Regions from separate parts of the Streptomyces sp. NPDC051105 genome, predicted to be linked through region 2. Evidence: riboswitches for the same ligand, from Rfam matches in the RefSeq annotation. Region 2 holds a riboswitch; each other region holds the start of a gene.

Region 1 (3,896 bases), on a different contig from region 2:
CGAACCCCGCCCAGCTCCCGGGGGAGAAGAGCAGCGCGGGTCCGGCCGGATCCTTGGAGTCGCGCACGGCGAGCAGTCCGGTCAGCTGACCGGAGCGCGGCCGTGCCGTCTCCACACAGTTGTTCGCTCCGGTGCTGTAGCTGCTGCGCAGCCACCGCAGTCCGTGCAGATCAGCACTTGAAGGTACGTTCCGAGGCAGTGCAGTCATGGTGCCTCCTTACGCGCCGTCACCTATCCCGGCGATGTAATCCAACGAGTCCTCGGGCGAAAGGGCGTGGATCTGAAGGGCGTTGAAGGCCTCCGCGTAGGCCTGGAGGTCTTCTTTCCGTTCGAGATAGAGGCTACTCGTCAACTGGTCGAGAACAACCACATCCAGATCAGAAGTGCTCGGAAATGAGAAGATTACGAAAGGCCCGGTGATGCCAATATGGGCTCCGGCCGAGAACGGCAGCACCTGGAGCCGTACCTGGGGCAGCCGGGCCGCCTCCACCAGCCGCTCCAACTGTCTGGCCATCACGCCGGGCCCGCCGACCTCCCGGCGCAGCACCGCCTCGTCAAGCACTGCGCTCAGCTCCAGCGGCGGATGGTTGCGCAGCACGTCCTGCCTGGCCAGACGCACCTTCACGAGGGCGTCCAGCGCCTCGTCGTCGAGCCCGTCGACGGCCGCCCGGGTCACGGCACGTGCGTACTCGGGGGTCTGCAGCAGCCCCGGTACGACCGAGGTCTCCAGTGTGCGCATCGCGCTGGCCTGGGACTCCAGACTGATGAAATCCCGGTAGGTGGGCGGCAGCACCCCACGATAGGCGTGCCACCAGTGGTGCCGCCCGGCGGTGTCCTCCGACCCCGCCAACACCAGCAGTAACTCGCGCAGTTGCCCCTCGATCACGCCGTAGGCGTCCAGGAGTAACCGCACATCGGCCGGTTTCACACCGCTGGCGCCGGTCTCGATCCGGCTCACTTTCGACTGATGCCAGCCCACCAGACGGGCGGCCTCACCGCTCGTGAGGCCGGCGCCGGTGCGCAGTGAGCGCAGTTCGGCGCCCAGTTTCCGGCGGCGTACCGCGGGACCGTTCTGCATGGGCTACTCCTTACTCCTCCCGAGCCGCCCAAATACGCTCTGGGGTAGCAGAGTTCACCGCATCGAGCGACAGATATATGCATATCTTGGTGGATCGCTCCCCTGGCTGCCCTGGTAATGGCAGTCTGACGGAGAAGCACCAGTCCGGGACCGTACTCGAACCATCCGCACCGTGTCGGGCTCCGGTCCCGTGGGAAAGGGACGACGTCGCCATGGCAGACCACCTGGAAGCATCCGTCACTCTGCCGAGCGATCCCGCCTCGGTCTCCGCGGCCCGCTCCTATGTGCTGGGTACTCTCGCGGAATGGGGGCTGCCACCGGAGACGGAGACCGCGGACACCATCCGCCTCATCGTCTCCGAACTCGCCACCAACGCGGTGCAGCACACCTTCGGGCAGTCACCCACCTTCACGGTGGGCCTCGTCCTCGACCGTGACGAACAGCTGCGCATCGGCGTCACGGACAGCCATCCGCGCTTCCCCAAGAGACTCCCGGCCGCGGTCCAGCAGGACAACGGGCGCGGCATGGTCATCATCCGCTGGCTCACCGCGGAGTGCGGCGGCAAGCTCCGGGTGCGCCCCACCCGGGAGGGCGGCAAGACCGTCCTCATCGAACTGCCCTGGGCAGTCCCGGCCGGCACGGTCACCGCCGCCGGCCAGCAGGAACCGTAGCCCCGAGTTCCCGCCGGCCGGCCGCTGGGTGGGTCAGCTGACCCGGCCGTACCAGACGCTTCGCGTCCAGATCTTCTGGAGCTTCACCACGTCCCCGGTCTTCGGGGCGTGCCAGATCTTTCCCTTCCCGGCGTAGATGCCGACGTGGTACACGCTGGAACCCGAGTGGAAGAAGACCAGGTCCCCCGCCTTGCGGTGGCCGGCCGAGATATGACGGGTCTTGTTGTACTGCTGGGCCGCCGTACGAGGCAGCTTCTTGCCCGCCTTCTTGAATGAGTACAGCGTGAGCCCGGAGCAGTCGAACCGGTTCGGTCCGGTGGCACCCCACCTGTAGGGCGAGCCCTTCTTCGAGGCCGCCACCTGAAGTGCCTTCGTCGCCATCGTGGCGGCCGAGGCGTCGGAGGCGACGCCAGGGATCACGATGGAGCCGCCCACGGCGGCGATGGTGAGCGCCGAGGCCGTGCCAGCCCGTGCCATCAGCGACGGGACACGATTGAGCGCAGTCATGCGCAACCCTTCGTCAGCCGCCTGTGAAGGATGACCTGTCGGATTCGGGCTGGCGAAGTTGCCCGGCCGCGTTGCCACGGCTTCACCCCAAGGGCTGCGCGGGCCGGTCATGGTGCGACCGTTCCGGCGACCCGTCGTGCTTGGGTCCTCCACTCCTGCCGATCCACTTCCGTCGACCGGGCATCCGGACGGCGGCAGGACTCGGCGTCCGCCCGGATCGCCCCGCCGTGGTGGCGGGGGCTTGTCGTCAGACAGGGATCTTCACTCACGCCTGTCCGAAAATCCCAACGGAACCGAGGATTTGTGGGGTTACTCACCACCCACCCGTTCGGGTGGACAGCACTGTGTTCGATTAGTCGTCAACTGCCCGACGTAGCCCCGGACCTGCACCGAAGCCTTTCGCGGGCACCGTCGGGCACGCACCTTGAGCGGCTCCGGCGGTCAGGTAAAACCACGCCATACTCCGCCGAACAGCGGTAACCCCTTTGGGTCGTTTCAACTCCTGGCCGGTCGACCGGTGGACGCGTCGCTCCGGACTTCGCCAGGCGTCACCGTACGCAGTCGGGCGGGAGTGCGACGCGCGCGGTCCGGCGTTCGCCGTCGAGCACCCGCAACGCCCGTGCCAGCGTGTCCCCGTGGAGCTCCGTCTCGCCCCGCCGATGCATCAGGGCGAGTGCGTCGCGCAGCTCGGACGCCGCGCGCACCAGCGCCTGCGCGGCGCGCAGCCCACGATAGGTGTCCTCGTTCTGCGCCGGGTTGATGCGGCCCAGCAGGTCGACCACGTCCAGATAACGGTCGATCAACTCGCCCTCGGCGCGGGTCAGCGCGGGCAGCGGCGGCAGCTCCGGTGGCAGCATCGGCCGCTCACCCCGCGTCCGGCAGGCCGAGCGAGGCCCTGCGGCTGGGCACGATCCGGTCCACCAGCCCGTACGCCAGCGCCGCCGGCGCGTCCAGCATCAGGTCCCGCTCCAGGTCCTGGTGGACCTGGGCGGGTGCCCGTCCGGTGTGCCGGACGAGCATCTCCTCGAGCAGCTCGCGGATCCGGTCCAACTCCGCCGCCTGGATGACCAGATCACTCGGCTGGCCCTGTACCGGCCGTGGCAGCGACGGCTGCTGGAGCACGATGCGCGCACCCGGCAGCACGGACCGCTTGCCCGGTGTGCCCGCCGCGAGCAGCACCGCGGCCGACGCCCCGGCCTGCCCCAGACAGATCGTCTCCACGTCACAGGTGACGTACCGGAGGGTGTCGTAGATCGCGGCCATCGCGCTGAACGAGCCACCCGGCGAGTTGATGTACAGCGAGATGTCCCGCTCCGGAGCCGCGTGCTCCAGGTACATGAACTGCGCCATCACGTCGTTGGCCGAGGTCTCGTCGACGGGCGCGCCGAGGAAGACGATCCGCTCCTCCAGCAGCTTCGAGTACGGATCCAGGGTGCGTTGTCCGGTGCTGGTGCGTTCGGTGAACTCGGGCAGGACGTAGCGGGCGGACGGTCGGGTCATGGCGTACCCCTCCTCGCGGCTGAGCTGTCTCAGCGGCCGGTCTCTCCGTAAGAAATGTACAGGACGTACAGAACCTTGGGTGGTTGTCATGGGTGGATTCCGCTGAGGCCGAACAAGATGTGATGTCCGAGGGCCCCGTA
Region 2 (3,896 bases):
ACCGAATAACACGTCTTTGTATACGGTGCCCGTGTTAATGCCGCAGGCCCGACATGTTTACTGGGTGTTGCGAAGTCCTCACACCGTTCGCCCGGTCCGTGCCGCCGGAAAAGCGCAGCCGGTGGGAGACCGCGGACCGCTCGGTGTGCAGCGCGGTGATCGCCCGCGCGCGCTCGCTGTCGCCGCGCGTCACGGCGTCCACGATGGCGCCGTGCTCGGCCCAGGACTCCACGGGGTTGGCGGGCGCGTCGACGGCGTACATCCAGGCGATCTTGTGCCGCAGCTGAGTAAGTGTCGAGGTCAGGGCGTGGCTTCCGGTGGCCTGGGCGAGCGTCTCGTGGAACCAGCCGCCCAGGGAGCGCAGGTCCTCGCTGCCGCCCCTGCGGGCCCGTTCCTGGCCCAGCCTGACGAGTCCCCGCAGCACCTTGAGGTGGGCCTCGGTACGACGCTGGGCGGCCCGGGAGGCGCCGAGCGGCTCCAGGAGCAGGCGCATCTCCAGCAGGTCGGCGGCCTCCTGCTCGGTCGGTTCCGCGACGCACGCACCCGCGTGCCGGCGCGTCACCACGAAGCCCTCGGCCTCCAGGGTGCGCAGGGCCTCGCGGACGGGGACGCGCGAGACGCCGTAGCGACGGGCCAGGAGTTCCTCGGTGAGCCGGCTGCCGCGCTCGTAGACACCCGCGACGATGTCGTCCCGGATCGCCGTGCATACCGAGTGCGCCGGAATACGCATGTCCGACCTCCGCCTTAATCCCCGTGAAACGCCGCCGAGTGGCGTCCGTTCCGTGACTCTATTGCAATGGGCTGGAATTTCCGACGGCGGCCCTGAATCCATGCATATTTTTTGGACACCGGGGTCACGAAAACGACGAAAGCCCCGGCTCGGGGAGCGGCCGGGGCTTCGGGGCTGTCGCCCTGTGGCGTCACATGTTCATCGCCGGGGGGCGCGTGATCGAGGTGTGTGATGCGCCCGCGGGGAAACACCTTCGTGCGGCGCTCGGGGCGGGGCGTCCACACTGGGGCTCCCGGGTGGGGTCCACGCCGGGAGCGCCGGGGGGCATCCACGCCGGGGACGCGCGGGTGGGGCGCACGCCGGGATCGCGCGGGAGGGGCGCACGCTGAGAGCTCGCGGCAGGGGTCCACGCCGGGGGCGCCGGGAGGCATCCACGCCGGGGACGCACGGGTGGGGCGCACGCCGGGTTCTCGCAGAACGCGCACGCCGTGGTGTCACGCTCGCGCGCCCCGCGCCCCGCGCCCCGCGCCCCACTCCCCGCGCTCACGCGATGGCCGCGCGGGGGCGTGCGCGCCGTAACCCGCGCGGGGCGTGCGGTACCGCGCGCCAGGCGTGCCCGCCGTGGTCGGTCAGACGTTCACGCCGTGCTTGCGGAGGTAGGCGACCGGGTCGATGTCCGAGCCGTACTCCGGGGTCGTGCGGGCCTCGAAGTGGAGGTGGGGGCCGGTCACGTTGCCGGTCGCGCCGGAGAGGCCGATCTGCTGGCCCGGCGTGACCTTCTGGCCCACCGAGACGCCGATCGACGACAGGTGGCCGTACTGGGTGTACATGCCGTCGGCCATCTTGATGACGATCTGGTTGCCGTAGGACCCGCCCCAGCCGGTGGAGACGACCGTACCGATGCCGACCGCGTGCACCACCGTGCCGGTGGCGGCGTGGAAGTCGATGCCGGTGTGGGCGCCGGAGGACCACAGGGAGCCGCCGGTCTTGTAGCCGGTGGAGACGTACGAGTCGGAGATCGGCGGGACGAAGGCGTTGAGGCGCTTGCGCTCCGCCGCCCGCGCGGCGCGTGCCTCGGCCTCGCGCTCCTTCTTGGCCTTCTCCACGGCCTTCTTGCGCGCGGCCTCCTCGGCCGCCTTGCGCTCGGCGGCGGCCTTCTGCGCGGCGGCCTGGGCGTCGATCTGGTCGGCGACCGAGTCGCTGACGGTGATGACCGGGGTGAGGCCGGTCTGCTCGACGGAGTTCTCGGCGGCGAGCGCGGGGGCGGCCGAGAGGGTGCCGATGACACCGGTGGTGGTGAGGGCCGCGATACCGGCGGCCTGCGCGGTGGTGCGCTTCACCCGGCCGGGACGACGGTGCTTCCCGGAGGCGCACATGAACGCCATGTAGAGGCTGGTCCTTTCCTTCCCTCTCGCCTACCGGGTTAGCTGACGGGTTCGGAGCAGGAAGGTCTCCTACGGGCCCCCTCGCGGCTCGCGCGGGCGCCCGATTCACCCCAGGGACTGTGTGGGTCCCCGGCTCCCCTGGCTCGCGCCGTACGGGGACTCGGCGATGGCTGTCCGGTGCCGCGGGCGCGGCGCATTGCCTGACGGACAGCCCGGAAGAACCTACGAGGACGTCCTCGCAATGCTCAAACGGATCACGTCATTTGTCGCGCATCCCACAGGGCAGACAGGCAACCTCCGCCCCAATTCGGACATTCGGCGGCCCTGGTGACGCAACAGTCACCAGGGCCGCTTCACGCGCGCGTGCCGCTCGTCCGGACGCGCGGCTTGCTTCGCCGCTCGCCTCGCTCGGCTTACTCCGCCTACTCCGCGGCGACGACCGTCACTTCGCCGATGCCGAGGGCCTCGACGGGCTCCTTGATCTGCGCCGCGTCGCCGACGAGGACGGTCACCAGGTGGTCGACCGGGAAGGCGTTCACGACCGCCGCGGTGGCCTCCACCGTGCCGGTCGCGGCCAGTTGCCGGTAGAGCGTGGCCTGGAAGTCGTCGGGCAGATGCTGCTCGACCTGGTCGGCCAGGGTGCCGGCGACGGCCGCCGCCGTCTCGTACTTGAGCGGCGCCACGCCGACGAGGTTCTGCACGGCGACGTCGCGCTCGGCGTCCGTGAGGCCCCCGGAGGCGAGGGTGCGCAGCACCGTCCACAGGTCCTGGAGCGCCGGGCCGGTGTTCGGGGTGTCCACGGAGCCGCTGATGGCGAGCATCGCGGCGCCGCTGCCGTCGGGGGCGGACCGCAGGACCTGCCCGAAGGCTCGGACGCCGTAGGTGTAGCCCTTCTCCTCGCGCAGGACGCGGTCCAGGCGCGAGGTGAGGGTGCCGCCCAGGCAGTAGGTGCCGAGCACCTGGGCGGGCCAGACGCGGTCGTGCCGGTCGGCGCCGACGCGGCCGATGAGCAGCTGCGTCTGGACGGCTCCGGGGCGGTCCACGATGACGACTCGGCCGGTGTCGTCGGCGGAGACCGGGGGCACCGGCCGGGGCTGGGCGGTGGAGCCGCGCCAGGCGCCCAGGGTCTCGCCGAGCAGTTCGTCCAGGTCGATGCCGGTGAGGTCGCCGACGACGACCGCGGTGGCGGTGGCGGGCCGCACATGCCGGTCGTAGAACGCGCGTACGGCGGCCGCGTCGATCTTCTCTACGGTGTCCTCGGTGCCCTGGCGCGGACGGGACATCCGCGCGGTCGACGGGAACAGTTCCTTGTAGAGCTGCTTGGCGGCCCGGCGGCTGGGGTTGGCCAGCTCGTGCGGGATCTCGTCGAGGCGGTTACGGACCAGTCGTTCGACCTCGCTGTCGGCGAAGGCGGGTGCCCTGAGCGCGTCGGAGAGCAGCCCCAGTCCCTTGCCCAGGCGGGAGGCGGGGACCTCCAGGCTGAGCCGGACGCCGGGGTGGTCGGCGTGTGCGTCGAGGGTGGCGCCGGCCCGCTCCAGCTCGGCGGCGTACTCCTCGGCGGAGTGCTTGTCGGTGCCCTCGGAGAAGGCGCGCGCCATGATCGTGGCGACGCCGTCCAGGCCGGCCGGCTCGGCGTCCAGGGGCGCGTCCAGGAGTACCTCGACGGCGACGACCTGCTGGCCGGGGCGGTGGCAGCGCAGCACGGTCAGGCCGTTGTCCAGGGTGCCGCGCTCGGGTGCCGGGAAGGCCCAGGGCCGGGCCTGGCCCGCTTGGGGCTGGGG
Region 3 (3,896 bases), on a different contig from region 2:
CCGGGCTCGCCGGGTCGGACGGCGGGTTCTCCGGGCTCGCCGACTCGGACGGGTCGGGGTCGGCGCTCTGCGACGGCGGCTGCTCGTCGGCCCCGGCCCCGCAGGTGCGGCCGGAGTTGATGCAGTCGACCATCTTCCGCATCAGGCTCTCGTCGAAGACGTTGATGAAGTCGCCGTGGTCGGTGACCGGCTTGTGCAGCTGCTCGGGGAACGAGTCCACCGCGAACAGCGGGACCGTACGGCCGCCGTCCTGGAGGCTCGGCGGGTCGACGTCGTAGACGATGCGCTGCACCAGTTGCGGGATCGCCTGGAAACCGGCCTGGCAGCTGCCGTCGGCCGCGGCGAACGCCACATGCGTGCGGTGGTTGGCGCTGTCGATGTTCCGGCCGTCCCAGCAGCTCTGGAACTTGAACGTGCGTACGACGTCACTGCCCGAAGGACAGAGCGGGTACTTGTCCTTGAGCTGCCGGTCCTCGAAACCGGTGCAGCTCCACGAGGCGTTGGCGTTGGCCGGGCCGTTGACGAAGGCCTTGGCGTCACCGGTGATGATGCGCAGCAGCCGCGGCATCTCGGTGACCTTGGAGGTCGGGTTGCCCTCGAAGGTCAGCGTGACCTCCTTCGCCGTCACGATCTGCCCGGCGTTGCCCTCGGTGCCGCCGCCCGGCTTGTCGGCGTCCCGCTCCTGCTTGCCGTTCTGCAGCCGCAGCACGGGCCAGTAGTACGTGGACTTGTCGCCCTGGTCCGCACAGCTCGTGTCGGCGTTCGCGAGGTCGTCGTCGCTGGCGAAGGCGTTGTTGGACTGGTTACCGATGTAGTCGTGGAAGTGGTGGGCGCCGTTGGAGACACCGGGCGCGACGATCACGTTGTCCGAGTTGAACAGGCCGTTCGCGTTGACACCGCAACTGGAGGCGAAGGTGCCGGTGGAGCCGCCGGGCTGCTCGGCCGGGGTCGTGACATTGGGCTGGACGCTGGTGATGTCGGCGTAGTCAGCGGCGACGGGGCCGTTGCCGCCCTGGCCGCCGACGCCGGCACCGGCACTGGCACTGGCACTGGCACTGGCACTGGCACTCTGGCTCGGCGTGGCGCTGTCCTGCGGCGCCGTCGACTGCCCGGCGCCCTGGTCGGAGGAGCGCAGGGTGCAGGCGGCGAGGTCGTCGAGACCCTGGGGGCGGTCGCCCTCGCGGTCGAGGGCGTCGGCGATGCGCTGGAGGGATTCGGACCGCTTCTCCTTCAGCGGATCCAGGATCGTCCGGTCGGCGAGGCCAGGGTTCTGCTCGATCTCCGCGGCCGACTCCTTGAGCTGCTGGTAGGCGGCCGCGATCTGCTGGTCCAGCTGCGCGAGTTCACCGTCGACGTCGGCCCGGGCCGCGTCGGGCACGTCCGTCAGCCGGCTGCCGACGTCGGGACAGTAGACGGTGGGCGCGGACAGCACCTGGGCGGTGGCGGCCTGCCCGGACTGGTCCGAACCGCCTTCGGTGGCCGAGGCGTAGACGTTCACCCCGACCAGTACTCCGCCGCCGAGCATCAGGGCGACCGCTGCGAAGGTCGCGCGTTGTGCACCGGTCGGGCGTCTGCGCCTGTTGGGTCTCAAGGTCGTTCCCCTGCGTGTCGTGGTCGGCCGGACATGGAAATCCCCCGCCCTATACGCGGCAGGGCGCCACCGTGTTCAACAGTCCCGGAAATTCACGGTGACCTCACAGAAAGCGGGCCCCTCAGGCAACCGACGGCACTGCTCCGACGGCCGCACGACGGCCGCACGACGAGGATCGGGGTGCTGGCGAAATGCCGTCACGTATGGCCGGATCTCGAACGCTACGACGAACATCACAATTACGTATCGGACATTACGCACTTCAACCTTCACACGAGTGACACAAGTTGGCTAAGTTGACGTCCAAGCCGTTCGGCTCCCCCCGGCGAATCCCGTCGGGCCGCGCGGCCTCCGCCTAATCCGGTGCCCAACGGGGCGTTCCGGAGCCGGGGACCCAACCGAACCACTGGGGTGAATCGGTCAACTGCCCTCAGGGGCAAGGGCCGTAGGGCATGCCTTCCGGATCGACCCGCCCGAACCCGACAGCTAACTCGGTAGGCGGAGCACGGAAGGAGCACGACCCCCATGGCGCCCGAGAGCCGTGACGAGGTTCGACAGCGGATCGACAGCCTCTACGACCAGGCCGAGAACGCCACCGGGAACTTCAACGCCACACGTGCGATGAACGGGGGCTCGCGCTCCCGCGGTGTCCCGCTGTTCAAGCGGCCCCGGCGTGACGACCCGGGCCTCGACAACATCGCCCGGGAGTGGTTCGACGGCGCGCGATCGCGACTGGGGCCGAGCGTCCCGGCGGCACTGCCCTCCGACCGGCAGCCCGCCCGGCCCGGCCCGCGACGACCCGTCAGCGCCATGGCCGCCGACCTGCTGGGCCAGTTGGAGGGCTCCGGCCCGTCCCGGCCGGAGCTGCCCGCGGGGTCGTCCGCCAACAGCGACGTCGAGGTCGTCCGGGAGCTGCCGGAGCGTCCGAAGCTGGAACTGACGGCCGGGTCCCCCGCGGCGCTGCCCCCGGGACCGTCGAGCGCGCCCAAGGCGCCGGCCCCCGCCGCGCCGCAGCGTGCCACCCCGGGCACGTCCAAGACCAAGAGTCAGCTGAAGATCGCCAAGGCGCGCGAGATGCTGTCGCAGCGCACCGGGCAGCGCGCGATCGCGGCGCTCGAACCGGCCGCGCCCGCCCCGGCCCCCGCCGCTCAGAGCCCTTGGCCCACGCCCGAGGCCCAGGTCCCGGCGCAGCAGTGGCCTGCCCCCGCCGGCATGCCCGGCCAGTACGGCGACACCGGCTCCTTCGGGACCGACGCCCTGACCGGTACGGGCGCCTTCCCCGCGATGACCGTGACGGACACGGGTGCCATCCCGGTGGTGCCCGCGACGGACACCGGCTCCTTCCGGGTCATGACCCCGGGCGCCGCCCAGCCCATGTCCCCGGCGGACACGGGTGGCTTCCGCATCATGACCCCGGGCGCCACAAGCACCTTCCCGGCCGTGACCGCCATGGACGCGGGTGCCACGCCGCCCGCGAGTCCGGGCGACACCGGTTCCTTCCGGGTCATGACCCCGGGCGCCACAAGCACCTTCCCGGCCGTGACCGCCATGGACGCGGGTGCCACGCCGCCCGCGAGTCCCGGCGACACCGGTTCCTTCCGGGTCATGACCCCGGGCGCCACCGGCACGTTCCCGATGCCGGACGACACCGGCGCCTTCCCGACCGCGGCCCCCACGAACACGGGCGCCTTCCCGACCGCGGCCCCTTCCGACACCGGCGCCTTCCCGACCGCCGCACCCGCCGTGTTCGCCGCGCCCCTGCCGGGCCCGATGGACACCGGTTCCTTCCCGGGTTCGGCGCCGGCCGCCACCGCCGCCTACGTCAGCGCACCGCCGGCCGCCGCGGAGACCGGCTATCCCGCCGCCGGGTACGGCATGTCCGCCCCCGCCGCCATGCCGTCGGCCGACTTCGGCACCGGCGCCTTCCCCGGCGCGCCCGCCGCCGGCATGGGCGCCTACGCCACCGGAACGCAGCCCGCGGCGGCCGCCTACGCCACCGCCCCGGCGATGCCCGCGTCCCAGGCGCCGACGCCCACGGCGGTGATACCCACGGCGGTGACGGACCCTCCGTGGGCGATGATGGCGTCCCCCGCCGCGATGACCGCGCCCCCGATGGCGATGGCCACCGCAGCCCCGGTCGCCCCGGACCCGCTCCCCACCGCCGCCCCTGTCCCGGCCGCGCCCCCGGTGGTCACCGTCCCCGTCCCGACCGCGCCCCCCGTGGTCACCGCCCCGCTCCCCACCGCGCCTCCGGCCGCCGCCGCGGCCACCTTCGCGCCCGGCACCTTCACCGACACCGGTTCCT

The links. A riboswitch is a leader RNA that binds a small molecule or an ion and turns the genes downstream of it on or off. The one in region 2 is predicted to bind cyclic di-AMP.
Positions count from the first base shown of each region.
Region 1: another riboswitch for cyclic di-AMP. It lies ahead of AB0N16_RS38880 (C40 family peptidase); the one in region 2 lies ahead of AB0N16_RS03225 (M23 family metallopeptidase).
Region 3: another riboswitch for cyclic di-AMP. It lies ahead of AB0N16_RS07235 (NlpC/P60 family protein); the one in region 2 lies ahead of AB0N16_RS03225 (M23 family metallopeptidase).

Region 1 covers NZ_JBFBBR010000024.1:101,677-105,572, reverse strand. The annotation lists gene AB0N16_RS38895 (DUF397 domain-containing protein) at 1-208, opposite strand, end outside; gene AB0N16_RS38890 (helix-turn-helix transcriptional regulator) at 218-1,078, opposite strand; gene AB0N16_RS38885 (ATP-binding protein) at 1,291-1,749, shown strand; gene AB0N16_RS38880 (C40 family peptidase) at 1,783-2,256, opposite strand; cyclic di-AMP (ydaO/yuaA leader) riboswitch at 2,260-2,473, opposite strand; gene AB0N16_RS38875 (hypothetical protein) at 2,805-3,113, opposite strand; gene AB0N16_RS38870 (ATP-dependent Clp protease proteolytic subunit) at 3,121-3,756, opposite strand.
Region 2 covers NZ_JBFBBR010000001.1:712,909-716,804, forward strand. The annotation lists gene AB0N16_RS03220 (GntR family transcriptional regulator) at 35-730, opposite strand; gene AB0N16_RS03225 (M23 family metallopeptidase) at 1,360-2,115, opposite strand; cyclic di-AMP (ydaO/yuaA leader) riboswitch at 2,128-2,291, opposite strand; gene AB0N16_RS03230 (pitrilysin family protein) at 2,538-3,896, opposite strand, start outside.
Region 3 covers NZ_JBFBBR010000002.1:732,340-736,235, reverse strand. The annotation lists gene AB0N16_RS07240 (DUF1996 domain-containing protein) at 1-1,525, opposite strand, end outside; cyclic di-AMP (ydaO/yuaA leader) riboswitch at 1,934-2,108, shown strand; gene AB0N16_RS07235 (NlpC/P60 family protein) at 2,117-3,896, shown strand, end outside.